DNA from 3 places in the Exiguobacterium sp. HSB13 genome. Region 1 is predicted to be linked to each of the others. Evidence: riboswitches for the same ligand, from Rfam matches in the RefSeq annotation. Region 1 holds a riboswitch; each other region holds the start of a gene.
The links. A riboswitch is a leader RNA that binds a small molecule or an ion and turns the genes downstream of it on or off. The one in region 1 is predicted to bind S-adenosylmethionine.

Region 1 (4,291 bases):
TAATTTTTCTGCAAACCGTGTGTTCAACCGTTCGAAACTAAAATGCGGAAATCCGTGTAGACGTTGTAAGTAAATCTGATCGCCACCCATTTTCCGGCATACTTCAAGCGTCAACTTGACGTCTGCGAATTGATCGTCCGGTGCATAAAAACAAGCCAAGTTCACACGTGGCAGTTTTTTTCGTTCCTCGTCATGTACGACGATCTCTTCTTCGATTTCCCGGTACTGTGCATAGGTCAGTTCACCGATACGAACAGTATCTTCCGTACTTTGACCAAACGGCAACGTACCGAGTGGCGCATCAGGTCGGAAACGATCGAACGCACTTGCAAAGACTTGTTTGACGCCTCCGAGTTGTTTTGAAGGGTGCCAATCAAACAACGGTGAAATGAACGACAGACTGGCGACCGGTAATTCATATTCTTGCAACAGACGATTGACGACGAGTGCGCCCATGCTACAGGCGACGATATGAATCGGTAGCTTGCGTTTCCCGGCTTCACGTAATGCTTCTTTTAACAGTTGACCATGTTCTTCAAACGAGATGCGACGTGGTGCGTCGACGAGCAATACTTCATACTCTCGTTCGAGTACCCGAATCAAAGCTTCACTCGGACGGGCACGCAGTTGTAACGGATAGACTAATACGATGATTCCTGTTGGTTGTTCAACCACAAACTCACCTCTTCACTTCATACTTCCTTTTCACGATACCTTATTTCAAACGCAATCGAAACCGTCCCAAGACGGATTTCACGAGGCGACATGGCGAAGACGAATGACAGATTCTACTTGCCCAAAGACTTCTTCCGTCATCTCACTCAGTTCTTCAAAACCAAATGAGGTCAAGAACTGACGTGCTTTATAGTTACGTGCTTCCACGTAGACTTCGAGTGGGACGGCTCCTTGTCGTTCGAGTTCACGGATCAGACGTCGCCCGATACCATTTTGCTGATATTTCGGTAAGACGTACAGACGAACGATCTCCCACGTTCCCTCAACATCAACAGCATGAATGAAACCGACGATCTCCTCGTCGATGATTCCGACATAAAAATACTCTCCCCGTGCTTCTTCCGCCGTCCGGATCGCACGAACGACTTCTTCTTGCGGATACGCCTCCTGCACGAAATGCGCTTTCGAACGTTCGGAATAGATTTCTGCATACGTATCCAACCAAGATGTGACGGCAATGTCATGAATACGTCCTGCATCAGCTGGAATAGCTTCGCGTATTTCCATAATCGGAACCCCCCTTTATATTCATACGAATCGACTCATGTACTTTTACCCTCTTCTAGAAAAAACATTCGTTTCCTGCAAAGTTCCCCGTAAACAAAAAAAGTCCGAAAACCCGCGTAGGGTTCTCGGACTTTTTGATTATGCGAAACGTTTTGCTTGTTCTTCAAGAACTGCTGCTTTATCTGTTTGCTCCCATGGAAGCTCAACATCTGTACGACCGAAGTGACCGTATGCAGCTGTTTGACGATAGATCGGACGACGGAGATCAAGCATGTTGATGATTCCAGCCGGACGAAGATCGAAGTTTTCAGCAACCAATTCGACGAGTTGCGCTTCAGGAAGTTTTCCTGTACCGAATGTATCAACCGCGATTGATACTGGGTGCGCGACACCGATTGCGTACGCAAGTTGAACTTCTGCTTTGTCTGCAAGACCTGCAGCAACGAGGTTCTTCGCGACGTAACGTGCTGCGTATGCAGCTGAACGGTCGACTTTCGTTGGATCTTTACCTGAGAATGCTCCACCGCCGTGGCGTGCGTATCCACCATACGTATCAACGATGATCTTACGACCAGTCAATCCAGCATCTCCTTGTGGTCCGCCGATAACGAAACGACCAGTTGGGTTGATGAAGAATTTCGTTGCTGCGTCGATGTATTCAGCCGGGATGACCGGTGTGATGACGTGTTCTTTCAAGTCAGCTTGGATTTGCTCAAGCGTGACTTCTTCTGCGTGTTGTGTCGAGATGACGATTGTATCGACACGAACCGGCTCGTTGTTCTCGTTGTATTCGACCGTGACTTGTGTTTTTCCGTCCGGACGAAGGTAGTCGAGTTGACCGTTTTTACGCACTTCTGCCAAACGGCGTGCGAGACGGTGTGAAAGCGAGATTGGAAGTGGCATGAGTTCTGGTGTTTCTTTCGTTGCGTAACCGAACATGAGACCTTGGTCTCCTGCACCGATAGCATCGATTTCTGCATCAGACATGCTACCTTCACGTGCTTCAAGCGCTTGGTCGACACCAAGAGCGATGTCTGCTGATTGCTCATCGATTGATGTCAATACAGCACACGTGTCCGCGTCGAAACCGTATTTCGCGCGTGTGTAGCCAATTTCACGAATTGTCTCACGAACGACTTTTGGAATGTCGACGTAAGTTGATGTCGTGATCTCACCTGCAACGAGAACAAGACCTGTCGTGACAGAAGTTTCTGCCGCAACACGTGCGTTTGGATCCGCTGCGAGGATTGCATCAAGAATTGAATCCGAAATTTGGTCACAGATTTTATCTGGATGACCTTCAGTGACTGACTCCGACGTGAAAAGTCGGCGATTAAGGTTTGTCATGTATGACCCTCCCAAAAAAGAATTTGACGGTGTACTCATTTCCCCTAGTTGAGTGGGACGGTAAAATGAAAAAAACCTTTCCAAGTCCAAAAAATGGTCAGGGAAAGGTTGTGCGTTCTTCCTTTACCCTCTTATCGTTCGAAGTGTTTACTTCGCTTCAGGAGAGCACCTTTTCCCTCATTAATATGTGAATTAATGTAGGACGGTTGCCGGGTTTCTTCGGGCCTTGTTCCCTCCACCTGCTCAGAATAAGAGTATCCGTTACGAATTACATGATATAAAGTTGTACCTACTCTGTCAAGCAAGGTTTCAAATTCTAGTCGAAACTTTTTGAAAGAGATGTTAAACTGTTAATGCTGAAAGCGTTTCCAGATAAATAGAAATCAGCACCAGAAAATGATTGCTCTCTCTTTAGTATGTCATATATAATAAATGTGTCATACTAAATACAGTGAGCCAAAACCAACGTAGGGGAAAGGTGGGGTCAGGATGCCGATGACGGTCCTGAATATCGAAGAACTACTCAAGAAAGAGCATGTGTTCAAACAACTATCTGTTGCTGAACTTGTCGAACATGCGATTCGAAACGAAGAAGGTGTCCTTGCTGAGAACGGCGCATTATCTGTAGAAACGGGGAAATTTACAGGTCGTTCACCAAAAGATAAGTTCATCGTCCGTGATTCTTCCTGCGAGTCTCACATTGATTGGGGTCACGTTAACCAACCAATGGATGGAGACAAATTTGAACAATTGTTGCAAAAGGTTCTTCGTTACATGAACGAAGCCGATCAGCTCTACTACACAGAAGCTGCTGCTGGAGCAGATACGCACTTCACCCTTCCGGTCCGTGTGCTCACACAATACGCTTGGCATAACCTGTTTGCCAAACAACTTTTTTTACGCGAGTATCCTGAAGTGGCTGCCTTCGAACCGTTCACGGTCGTCTATGCGCCGCATTTCAAAGCAGATCCTGCCGTTGACGGAACGAACTCCGAGACGTTCATCGCGATGTCGTTCGAACACCGGATCGTCTTGATCGGTGGAACGGAATACGCGGGAGAAATCAAAAAATCAATCTTTTCCGTCATGAACTATCTCTTGCCACAAGAAAATGTCCTTTCGATGCACTGCTCGGCAAACGTCGGACACGAAGGCGACGTCGCCTTGTTCTTCGGTCTATCCGGTACTGGTAAGACCACCCTATCAGCAGACGATAGCCGTCAATTGATTGGTGACGACGAACATGGTTGGTCGCACGACGGTGTCTTTAACATCGAAGGTGGATGTTATGCAAAGACCGTTAACTTATCGCGTGAAAAAGAACCGCAAATCTTTGACGCGATCCGTTTCGGAACCGTCCTTGAAAACGTCATGCTCGACGAAGCCCGTCATCCTGATTACGATGACACATCATTGACGGAAAATACGCGTGCTGCTTATCCGATCACAGCGATTGATAACATCGCTGTTCCGTCACGTGCTGGTCATCCGAAGACGATCGTCTTCTTGACGGCTGATGCGTACGGTGTTTTGCCTCCGATCAGTAAATTGACGAAAGAACAAGCGATGTATCACTTCCTATCAGGATATACATCAAAACTCGCGGGAACAGAACGCGGTGTCACGGAACCGGAAGCAACGTTCTCGACATGCTTTGGTTCACCGTTCCTTCCACTAATGCCTGAAAAATATGCGACGATGC
Region 2 (4,291 bases), on a different contig from region 1:
TCTGACCGAGACGGGTCGCTTCGACCGTGATGCCACGAGCGACATCCTTTGGCAAAGCGACATTGCCGTAAGGAGACGGGAATAGCGTCAAGTCTGCTCCAGCAGCACGTGGTAATGTGCCAAGTAAGACAGGAGCTGCGACTCCGTGATTCGGGCTAGCGATCAACGCACCGCTATATGCCGGATGATTGAAGATCGGAACGTTGATCTCCGGATCACGTGCCAGTTCACGTAAGACGTCGAGTCCGTAAGTGAAGGTATTCAACAAGAAAGCAGTCGCTCCAGCATCAATCAACCGTTTGGCCTGATCCTTGAGCGTAAAGACGGGACCACTAAGTGTGATCGCATACAACGCGCGTTTACCAGTCTGGTGGAAGTGAGCATCGATGACCTCTCGTCCGATCCGTGCCCGATCAATCGTCGGTGTCAACGGATTGTCGTATAGGATCTCATCATCTTTGACAAGATCGATCCCACCAGCGAGTTGTCCTTCAAGTTGATCACGAAGGAATGATAGATCGCGTCCGATGACCCCTTTGAAGATACTCATTAACAACGGTCGATCTTCGACACCGATTAAGGAACGGACCCCTTCGATACCGAACTTCGCACCTGGAAAATCTGGTGTGAACGTGTCCGGTAACAGAAGTTCCGTTAATTTGATTTCACCGTCGAGTGAAAGTTTCCCGAAGACGGTCGTCAGAATCGCAGAAAAGTCGCGCGACACGTTATGTTCCGGATAACGAATCGTGATATATCCTTTTCCATCGCGCTCTTCCGTATGTACGACCTCCCCTTTGAACGAGGCGAGTTGTTGTTGCTCGAGATGATTCAGTTCCGTCCAAGAACCGACCGTCAAACCAAGCGCGAGTTGTTCAGCGCGTTGCTCGAGTCGATTGCGGGCAGTCAATTGATAAGTAGCAGTGATATAACCCATGTCTTTCCTCCTTCAACAAAAAAATGGTCTCTCGTCAGCGACAAGAGACCATGAATGATTCGAACGTGGACTCTTATCTGTCAGCTTTAGTAGCTGCAAGAATTAGCACCGTGCCAAAAGGTCGGTTGCTGCGACATCGTAGGGCTTGTCCCTCCGTCTGCTCTTGATAAGAATTGGATGAAATTGTGAAATCTAATTGCAATTTTTACATGAGAATCGTCACTTGTCAAACTATTTTTAGAAAATTTATTTTTTTGAAAATACTCTTTCTATAGATGGCATGAAAACGATATCGATTTCTGCTTGATTTCGATTTGACAGCGAGGAAGTCGATTGCGTAAGATTCAAATCAATATCACACACGACAACTACATACGACTCTTATCGCGAGTTGGCAGAGGGAATTGGCCCGATGACGCCGCAGCAACCGACCACTAGGCACGGTGCTACATCCAACAGACGTTTCGTCTGAGAGATAAGAGGACGCAGTGACTTTCCTGCGCCTCTTTTCGATGACGAAAAGAGGCGCTTTTTCGTGTATTACATTAGGGGGAAACTGAGATGACATACAAAGCATTCACAGAACAGGACGCGATTGAACGGGTCCGCTCATTAGGACTGATCGGCGACGGAGCCGTCGAAGCAGAAGAGATTGGCGATGGGAACCTTAACCTCGTCTTCCGAATTCGAGAAGGTGAACATCGATTGATTCTAAAACAAGCACTCCCGTACGCAAAAGTCGTCGGTGAGAGCTGGCCGTTATCGCTTGAGCGGGCGTGGATTGAGCAATCCGCACTCCGTGAATTCGCCCGGCATGCCGTGCCGTTCGTACCACGTGTTTTTCATGCTAGTCACGAAGAGGCGTATACGGTCATGGAAGATCTTTCACATCTGACGATCGTTCGGACTGGACTGCTCGCGGGTGAACAGTATCCGTTGCTTGCGGAACATATCGGTTCTTATCTCGCTCGGACTTTATTCCATACATCGGACTTTGCGCTTGGTCCGGTTGAAAAGAAACGTGTTGCCCGAACGTACTACAATCCAGATTTGTGCGATATCACAGAAAAACTGATCTTCACAGATCCGTTTCATGACGCGGAGACGAACGAGATTGAAGCCGGACTGGAGGAAGAAGTGGCACGTCTTTGGGCAGACGATGAGTTAAAACGCGAAGTCGCAAAACTCGAAGCGCTCTTCATCACGAAAGGGGATGCGTTGCTACACGGCGATCTACATACAGGAAGCATCTTCGCTTCGGCGACGGAAACGAAAGTCATCGATCCAGAATTCGCCTTCTATGGTCCATTCGGATTCGATGTCGGGCAATTCATCGCCCATCTTTTCTTCGCGGCATATCCAGATTACCCTACACGACGTGACGCAAGAATCAAGGACATCGATACGTTCTGGCTGACGTTTGCTTCAACGTTCCGTGCCTTATGGGAACGGGAAGCCGTCGAACCATTCCAGGCATCGGGACTTGTTGATGATGTACTGAGTACGATCTTACAGGATGCCCTTGGATTCGCCGGTTGCGAATTGATTCGGCGGACGATCGGTCTCGCACCAGTCGCTGATTTAGAATCAATCGATTCAACGACGGAACGCTTAGAGCGAAAACGTCACGCCCTCCGTCTAGGAGCAGCGTTAATCAAACGTCGGACAGAATGCCGGACATTTGATGATTTACGAAACTTTGACGTAACGGAGGAGTTAAGCCGATGAGTGCATTTGTTCAAAGTATCCGTTACGAAGACCGTGTCTTGACGATTCTTGATCAGACACGTCTACCGCAGGAAGAACACTATGAAGTCATTACTGATCTTGCGCAAGCAGTTGAGGCAATCAAACAATTGCGTGTCCGGGGCGCACCTGCGATCAGCCTATTCGGTGGATTCGTACTCGTTCAGGAAGCGTACCGGTTTGAAGCAGAACTGTCGATCTATAAGCAAGCTTTGCTTGAGACATCAGCGACGTTACTCGCGACACGACCGACGGCCGTCAACTTACGAAATGTCCTCGATCAATTGAATCCAATCATTCAAGACGGAACGTCGGTAGAAGAGATCCGTGAACGGTTGGAAAAACGGACGGTCGCCTTATACGACCAGGATGCGCAGACGTCACGTCAAATCGGGATTCATGCACTGGAATTGTTCCAGTCAGGCGACCGGATCCTAACGATTTGTAATGCTGGGTCGATTGCGACCGCTGCTTATGGAACGGCACTTGCGCCGTTCTACATCGCAAAAGAACGTGGCATCGAATTATCTGTTTTTGCGAGTGAGACGCGACCGTTACTGCAGGGAGCACGATTGACGACATGGGAGCTACAACGTGCCGGCATCGATGTCACGTTAATTACGGACAACATGGTCGCCCATACGCTGAAAGAAAAACAGATCGATGCGATCATCGTCGGTGCCGACCGGATTACACGAAACGGAGATACCGCGAATAAGATCGGGACGTTCCAATTGGCATTGCTCGCTCAAGCTTTTGGTATTCCGTTTTACGTCGCAGCACCGCTCTCGACGTTCGACTTCTCGCTCGTTTCCGGAGACGCGATCGAAATCGAAGAGCGTGATCCGCAAGAAGTGACGACTGTCCAAGGTGTCGCGACAGCACCAGCGGGAGTCGCCGTCTTCAACCCGGCGTTTGATGTCACACCACACACCTTAATCACAGGCATCATCACCGAACTTGGTGTCATCACTCAACCGAATGAAGAAACGATTGAACAATTAACAGGGCTTCAACCCCTCGGATAAGGAGATATGTCATGAAAAAACTAGCTTACGCAGTCCTAGCACCGGCACTGTTACTAGCGGCTTGTGCGAATGGAGAAGCCACGACGACAAAAGTCGTCAAGGATGTACCAAAAGGGGTTCAATCGGACGTCAAGATCGCTGTCATCCGCAACCTGGCATCGGACGACCATACGAAACAATTCCTTGATGGCGCACGAAGTGAAGGCGAAGCGCTTGGCTTTAAAGTCAGCACGTTCATTTCGGAAGGTAACGACGTCAAGTTCAAGGAGCTTGTCGCGCAAGCGATTCAGCAAGATTATGATGGGCTCATCATCTCGCATGGTAAGGAAGACTACGCCTATGACATGATCAAACCAGCGGTCGACAAAGGGCTGAAGGTCGTGACGTTCGATACGGTCACGAAGAAAAAAGGAACGGCGTTAAAAGGTGTGACGGAAACATTCCAAAACGATCATCAACTCGCGAAGCTATCGCTTGATGAAGTGACGAAGGTGACGGACAAAAAACCGGTCCGTGTCATCAAACTGTGGTTCGGACCAGGTTTTGCCCCGCTCGATCGTCGTCAGGAAATCTATAAGAC
Region 3 (4,291 bases), on a different contig from region 1:
AACTGATCCGTAGACCGCTTGAGATACGCATGATCGTTGAACGTTTATAGCGATCGGATAAGACGCCACCGAACAACATGAGAAAAATACGAGGTAACAAGGTAGCCATGAGAACGAATCCGAGATAGGACGCTTGGTTTAACGTATGGATGACATACCATTGTTCAACAAACAGATACATCGATAACGAAAGGGCAGAGCACATACCGGACCCCCATAAAAATAAAAAGGATCGATTTTTAAACAGCGAGTGTTGCATATCCATTTCAACAGGTAGCATGGGGCACCTCCGATTTAAACCTCGTCATTCTCAAACAGTGGTTCATCAATTGCAAAAGCAGTCGTCATGATGTAAAAGTGCTTTTGATCTTTTTCGTCAGGTGGAGACTGTGTGAACTCGTCTAATAAAGCACGATATTTTGTAGCAAATCGCTGAAAGTCGGCTTCAGAAATCGTTAGTTCCTTTTGAAGCGATAAGCTCATCCAGTCCTCAACGTTCGAAGATACGGGAGCAAAAGCAGCTGTCGGAGCCGTAAGGACGCGTGTCTTTGCCCGGTCGAGTACCTCAAGATACGACTGCCGAGTCGCCTCTTTTGTCTCGACGAAGTTCAGAAGGTGATCAGCAGGAATGTATCCTCGGGCAATCGCTTGGTAATATTTCAACAAGTTGCCGCCCTGTTCTTCTGTCCGGACGAGGCGAATTAAGTCATGCTTTTCAAGTTCCCGTACATGATAAAGGACCTTCGCGCGGGATAACGTCAGCAAGTGGGCTAACTGATGCACCGTATGCGGTTTTTCGACGAGAAACATAAGAATTTTTGTTCGTAATGGATCACTGATCACCTTCAATTGTTCATAGCTGTTCAGTATATGAATCGCTTTTTGTTCCATCCAATCATCTCCTTTTTAACCGGTTAATTTTTGTTAACCGTAAAACAAAAGACTTCATTTGTAAACGATTGCAAATTTATGCAAGGGTGACGCAAAGGACAAAGCAGTTGGTTTACATACAAAAAACTGACTCCAATGACATCTCGGTCATCCTCCACTTTCTACTGAAAAGTAGGGGAAGAACGAGATGCTTGAAATCAGTCTCAGCTACTGTGTATGGTTCGAGGTGATTAGACCGTCGTCGTATCTTTCCATTCTTGCTCGATGAAGGCATCGCGACCAGAAGCAGCACGATCTTTTTTATAGTGTTCTGGATTTTTCTTATGGAAGTCTTGATGGTACTCTTCCGCTGGATAAAACTCAGAAGCGGCATCGATCCGCGTCACGATCGGTTGTTTGAAACGATTGCTTGCAACAAGAGCGTCACGAGAAGCGATCGCTGCTTCATGCTGAGCATCCGTATGATAGAAGATTGCTGGTGCGTACTGCGTGCCGCGATCTTGGAACTGACCGTCTGCATCCGTCGGATCCGTTTGTGGCCAGTAGAGTTCGAGCAGACGCTCGTACGGGAACAGACTCGGATCAAACGTGATTTGAACGACTTCGAGATGTCCTGTCGTTCCTGTTTTAACTTGCTCGTATGTCGGGTGATCGACGTGTCCACCCATGTAACCTGATACGATTCCCTCGATTCCTGGTAATTCTTCAAACGGTGTCACCATACACCAAAAACATCCACCTGCAAATGTTGCTTTTTCCATCCGTATCTTCCTCTCCGTGGGAAATTCCCATTGTATGTCTGACAGCGAGAAAAACGAAAACGACTCCTTCGCTTGGTTGCAAAAGGAGTCGCCGCTTTTTATCAACCAAAGCTTTCGCTTTGCTGGTCGTAGCACCTTGCTATGCGCAGGTTGCTGGGACGTCATCGATCCAGATCTCTCGGTCCACTCTTGATAAGGGTATATGAAGTTGATGTCATTCGTTATCATTGTTGTGATGATACCATTCACAAAGAAATAAAGTCAATCCTTAGGTTTCAAGGCACGTAAAACGGTCGCTCCGAGTGTTTTCGCACCAACCAACAACGCCTGTTCGTTGATCTCGTACTGCGGATGATGTTGTGGATGATTGACGCGACCGTCCGTATATCCGGAGCCGGTGAAGAAATAACTACCCGGTACGTGCGTTAAGTAATGTGCGAAGTCATCCGCCGCCATCATCGGTGTGAGTGACCGGACAGATGCTTCCGGTAAGAAAGAAGCGGCTTCCTGAACGAGTTTTGTCTCGTCCGGATGATTCCAAAGCGCCGGGTAACCCGTCGTGAAGTCAATCGAATAGGTGGCACCGATGCCGGCACACGTTGTTTTGGCGATAAGGTCGACTTCTTGTCGGAGCTGATGTCGTAGTGTCTCGTTGAACGTCCGAATCTCCCCGACGATGCGTGCTTCACCTGTGACGATGTTCGGAGCCGTTCCCGCATGGAAGGACCCGATCGCAAGGACAGCGGGTTCGAACGGATCGACCCGTCGACTGACAAGGTGTTGGAGGTTACAGACCAGTTGTGCACCGGCGACAAGCGCATCTTTTGTTTTGTGCGGTGCATGGGCATGCCCACCTTGACCGTGAACGATGATTTCGAATTCATCGATCGCGCATAATGTATGTCCTTCTCGAAAACCGATCGTACCGACCGGTAAATCATTTTCGAGATGTGTCGCGAAGATCGCATCGACGCCTTCGAGGACACCGGCTTCAATCATTTGGATCGCGCCACCGGGAAAGACCTCTTCACCATGCTGGTGGATGATTCGAATCGTTCCTTGCAATTGATTCCGTAATGGATAGAGTGTAGCAGCAAGGGCCATCACCATCGCCGTATGCCCATCGTGTCCACATGCATGCATGACACCAGGGTGAATCGACCGGAAGGCAAGCGTCGTCTCTTCTTGAAGCGGTAAGGCATCAAAATCCGCACGAACAGCAATCGTCGGACCAGGTTGTTTGCCTTCGATCGTCGCGACGACACCACGACCTCCGACGGCTGTTTCGTGAGGGATGCCCTGCTCCGCATAAAAGTTTGCAATCCGTTCTGGTGTGCGGACTTCCTGGAAAGAGAGTTCCGGATGTCGATGAAAATCACGACGTAACGCGATCATCGTGGGTTCGAATTGTTCAAGTGCTTCAAAAAGTTGAGTTTGCATCTTCAGGCTCCTTTGACGTGTGTCTTTTCGTGAAAATGGGTACAGATACAGGTAATCACGAAAGGGGATAATGAAACATGGGAGAAATCGTCGTCAACGCTGTACTTACAATTAAAGCAGGACTCGCGGATCAAGTCTTTCCGATTTTAGAAACGGTTTATCATGCCGCACAAAAAGAGGAAGGATGCTTGCGCTATTCCTTGCACCAATCGATCGAGGATGAGCATCAATTCATGCTGTATGAAGTGTATCGGGATGAAGAGGCGCTTGAAGCGCATATCGCATCCGACCACTATAAAGCTTACCGTGAACAGATCGAGTTATACTTGATGGATCGACAAGTGACGAAATACGTCGAGATGACATTCTGACGTGTTGTGATAAGAAGAGACGAACCCGTCGATGTCGACGGATTCGTCTTTTTTATTACATCGATTTGAAGCCGAGGAAATGCTCCTGCCAACGTGGTTCGTAAATCGAGTTGATTTGAAGCTGTGAACCGCCCGCATGGATGAAGTGTTCGCTATCGAGCATGATCCCGATATGCGATGGACCATCCGTGTAGGTGTTCTGGAAGAAAACGATATCCGAGCGTTTCCCGCTTGAGATACTCGTCCGACGATTCGTAAAGAACGCACCGTACCAATAGCCACGAACGTTTGTCCGACCACCGTATTTTCCAGCCTTGTTTGTCGCATAGTGAATCAAACCGGAACAGTCAAAACCACCGTTCACGGCATCTTGTGAACCCCATGTGTATGGTGTGCCGATATGTTGAACGGCTGCTTGGATCAGCTTTTCACCACGCGTATTATTCTTTTGAACGACCCGTTTATCGGACGTGATCGTCACAGCTGAGACTGGAAGATAAACAGGTGTCCAGCCGGACTGGATGACATAGAAGTTTCCGACACGGTGACGCGGATAAACACGTTTGCCTTGCTCAACGAGTCCGCTGCCTTTTGGACTGGTTGGACTCGAAAAGAAGGACGTCGTCTGTTTGACGGTATAGATTTTCGCCCGGTCGATTGCTTTTTGCGTCAGGCTCATATCGGGTTTACTTGTGTTGATGTAAGGATTGAGGACATAACCCGTTTGACCACTTGCTAGGCGGACTTGCCAAAAGTCATCATCAATTGATTTTAGACCAATTAATTTCGTCCCTTTCTTCAAATAGGCAGCTGGGCGACTGTAAGCAA

Region 2: linked by a shared signal. The riboswitch ahead of mtnK (S-methyl-5-thioribose kinase) and the one ahead of metK (methionine adenosyltransferase) in region 1 are both predicted to bind S-adenosylmethionine.
Region 3: linked by a shared signal. The riboswitch ahead of msrA (peptide-methionine (S)-S-oxide reductase MsrA) and the one ahead of metK (methionine adenosyltransferase) in region 1 are both predicted to bind S-adenosylmethionine.

Annotation. Positions count from the first base shown of each region.
Region 1 is NZ_JBUZOM010000001.1:1,714,056-1,718,346, forward strand. It holds gene ACZGCQ_RS09105 (alpha/beta hydrolase) at 1-675, opposite strand, end outside; gene ACZGCQ_RS09110 (GNAT family N-acetyltransferase) at 754-1,242, opposite strand; gene metK (methionine adenosyltransferase) at 1,381-2,589, opposite strand; SAM riboswitch class I at 2,718-2,844, opposite strand; gene pckA (phosphoenolpyruvate carboxykinase (ATP)) at 3,079-4,291, shown strand, end outside.
Region 2 is NZ_JBUZOM010000002.1:320,548-324,838, forward strand. It holds gene ACZGCQ_RS13395 (2,3-diketo-5-methylthiopentyl-1-phosphate enolase) at 1-937, opposite strand, end outside; SAM riboswitch class I at 1,008-1,110, opposite strand; SAM riboswitch class I at 1,316-1,419, shown strand; gene mtnK (S-methyl-5-thioribose kinase) at 1,499-2,665, shown strand; gene mtnA (S-methyl-5-thioribose-1-phosphate isomerase) at 2,662-3,711, shown strand; gene ACZGCQ_RS13410 (sugar ABC transporter substrate-binding protein) at 3,723-4,291, shown strand, end outside.
Region 3 is NZ_JBUZOM010000002.1:298,935-303,225, forward strand. It holds gene ACZGCQ_RS13265 (MFS transporter) at 1-280, opposite strand, end outside; gene ACZGCQ_RS13270 (ArsR family transcriptional regulator) at 295-891, opposite strand; gene msrA (peptide-methionine (S)-S-oxide reductase MsrA) at 1,122-1,652, opposite strand; SAM riboswitch class I at 1,748-1,851, opposite strand; gene ACZGCQ_RS13280 (M20 metallopeptidase family protein) at 1,914-3,092, opposite strand; gene ACZGCQ_RS13285 (putative quinol monooxygenase) at 3,170-3,463, shown strand; gene ACZGCQ_RS13290 (SH3 domain-containing protein) at 3,519-4,291, opposite strand, start outside.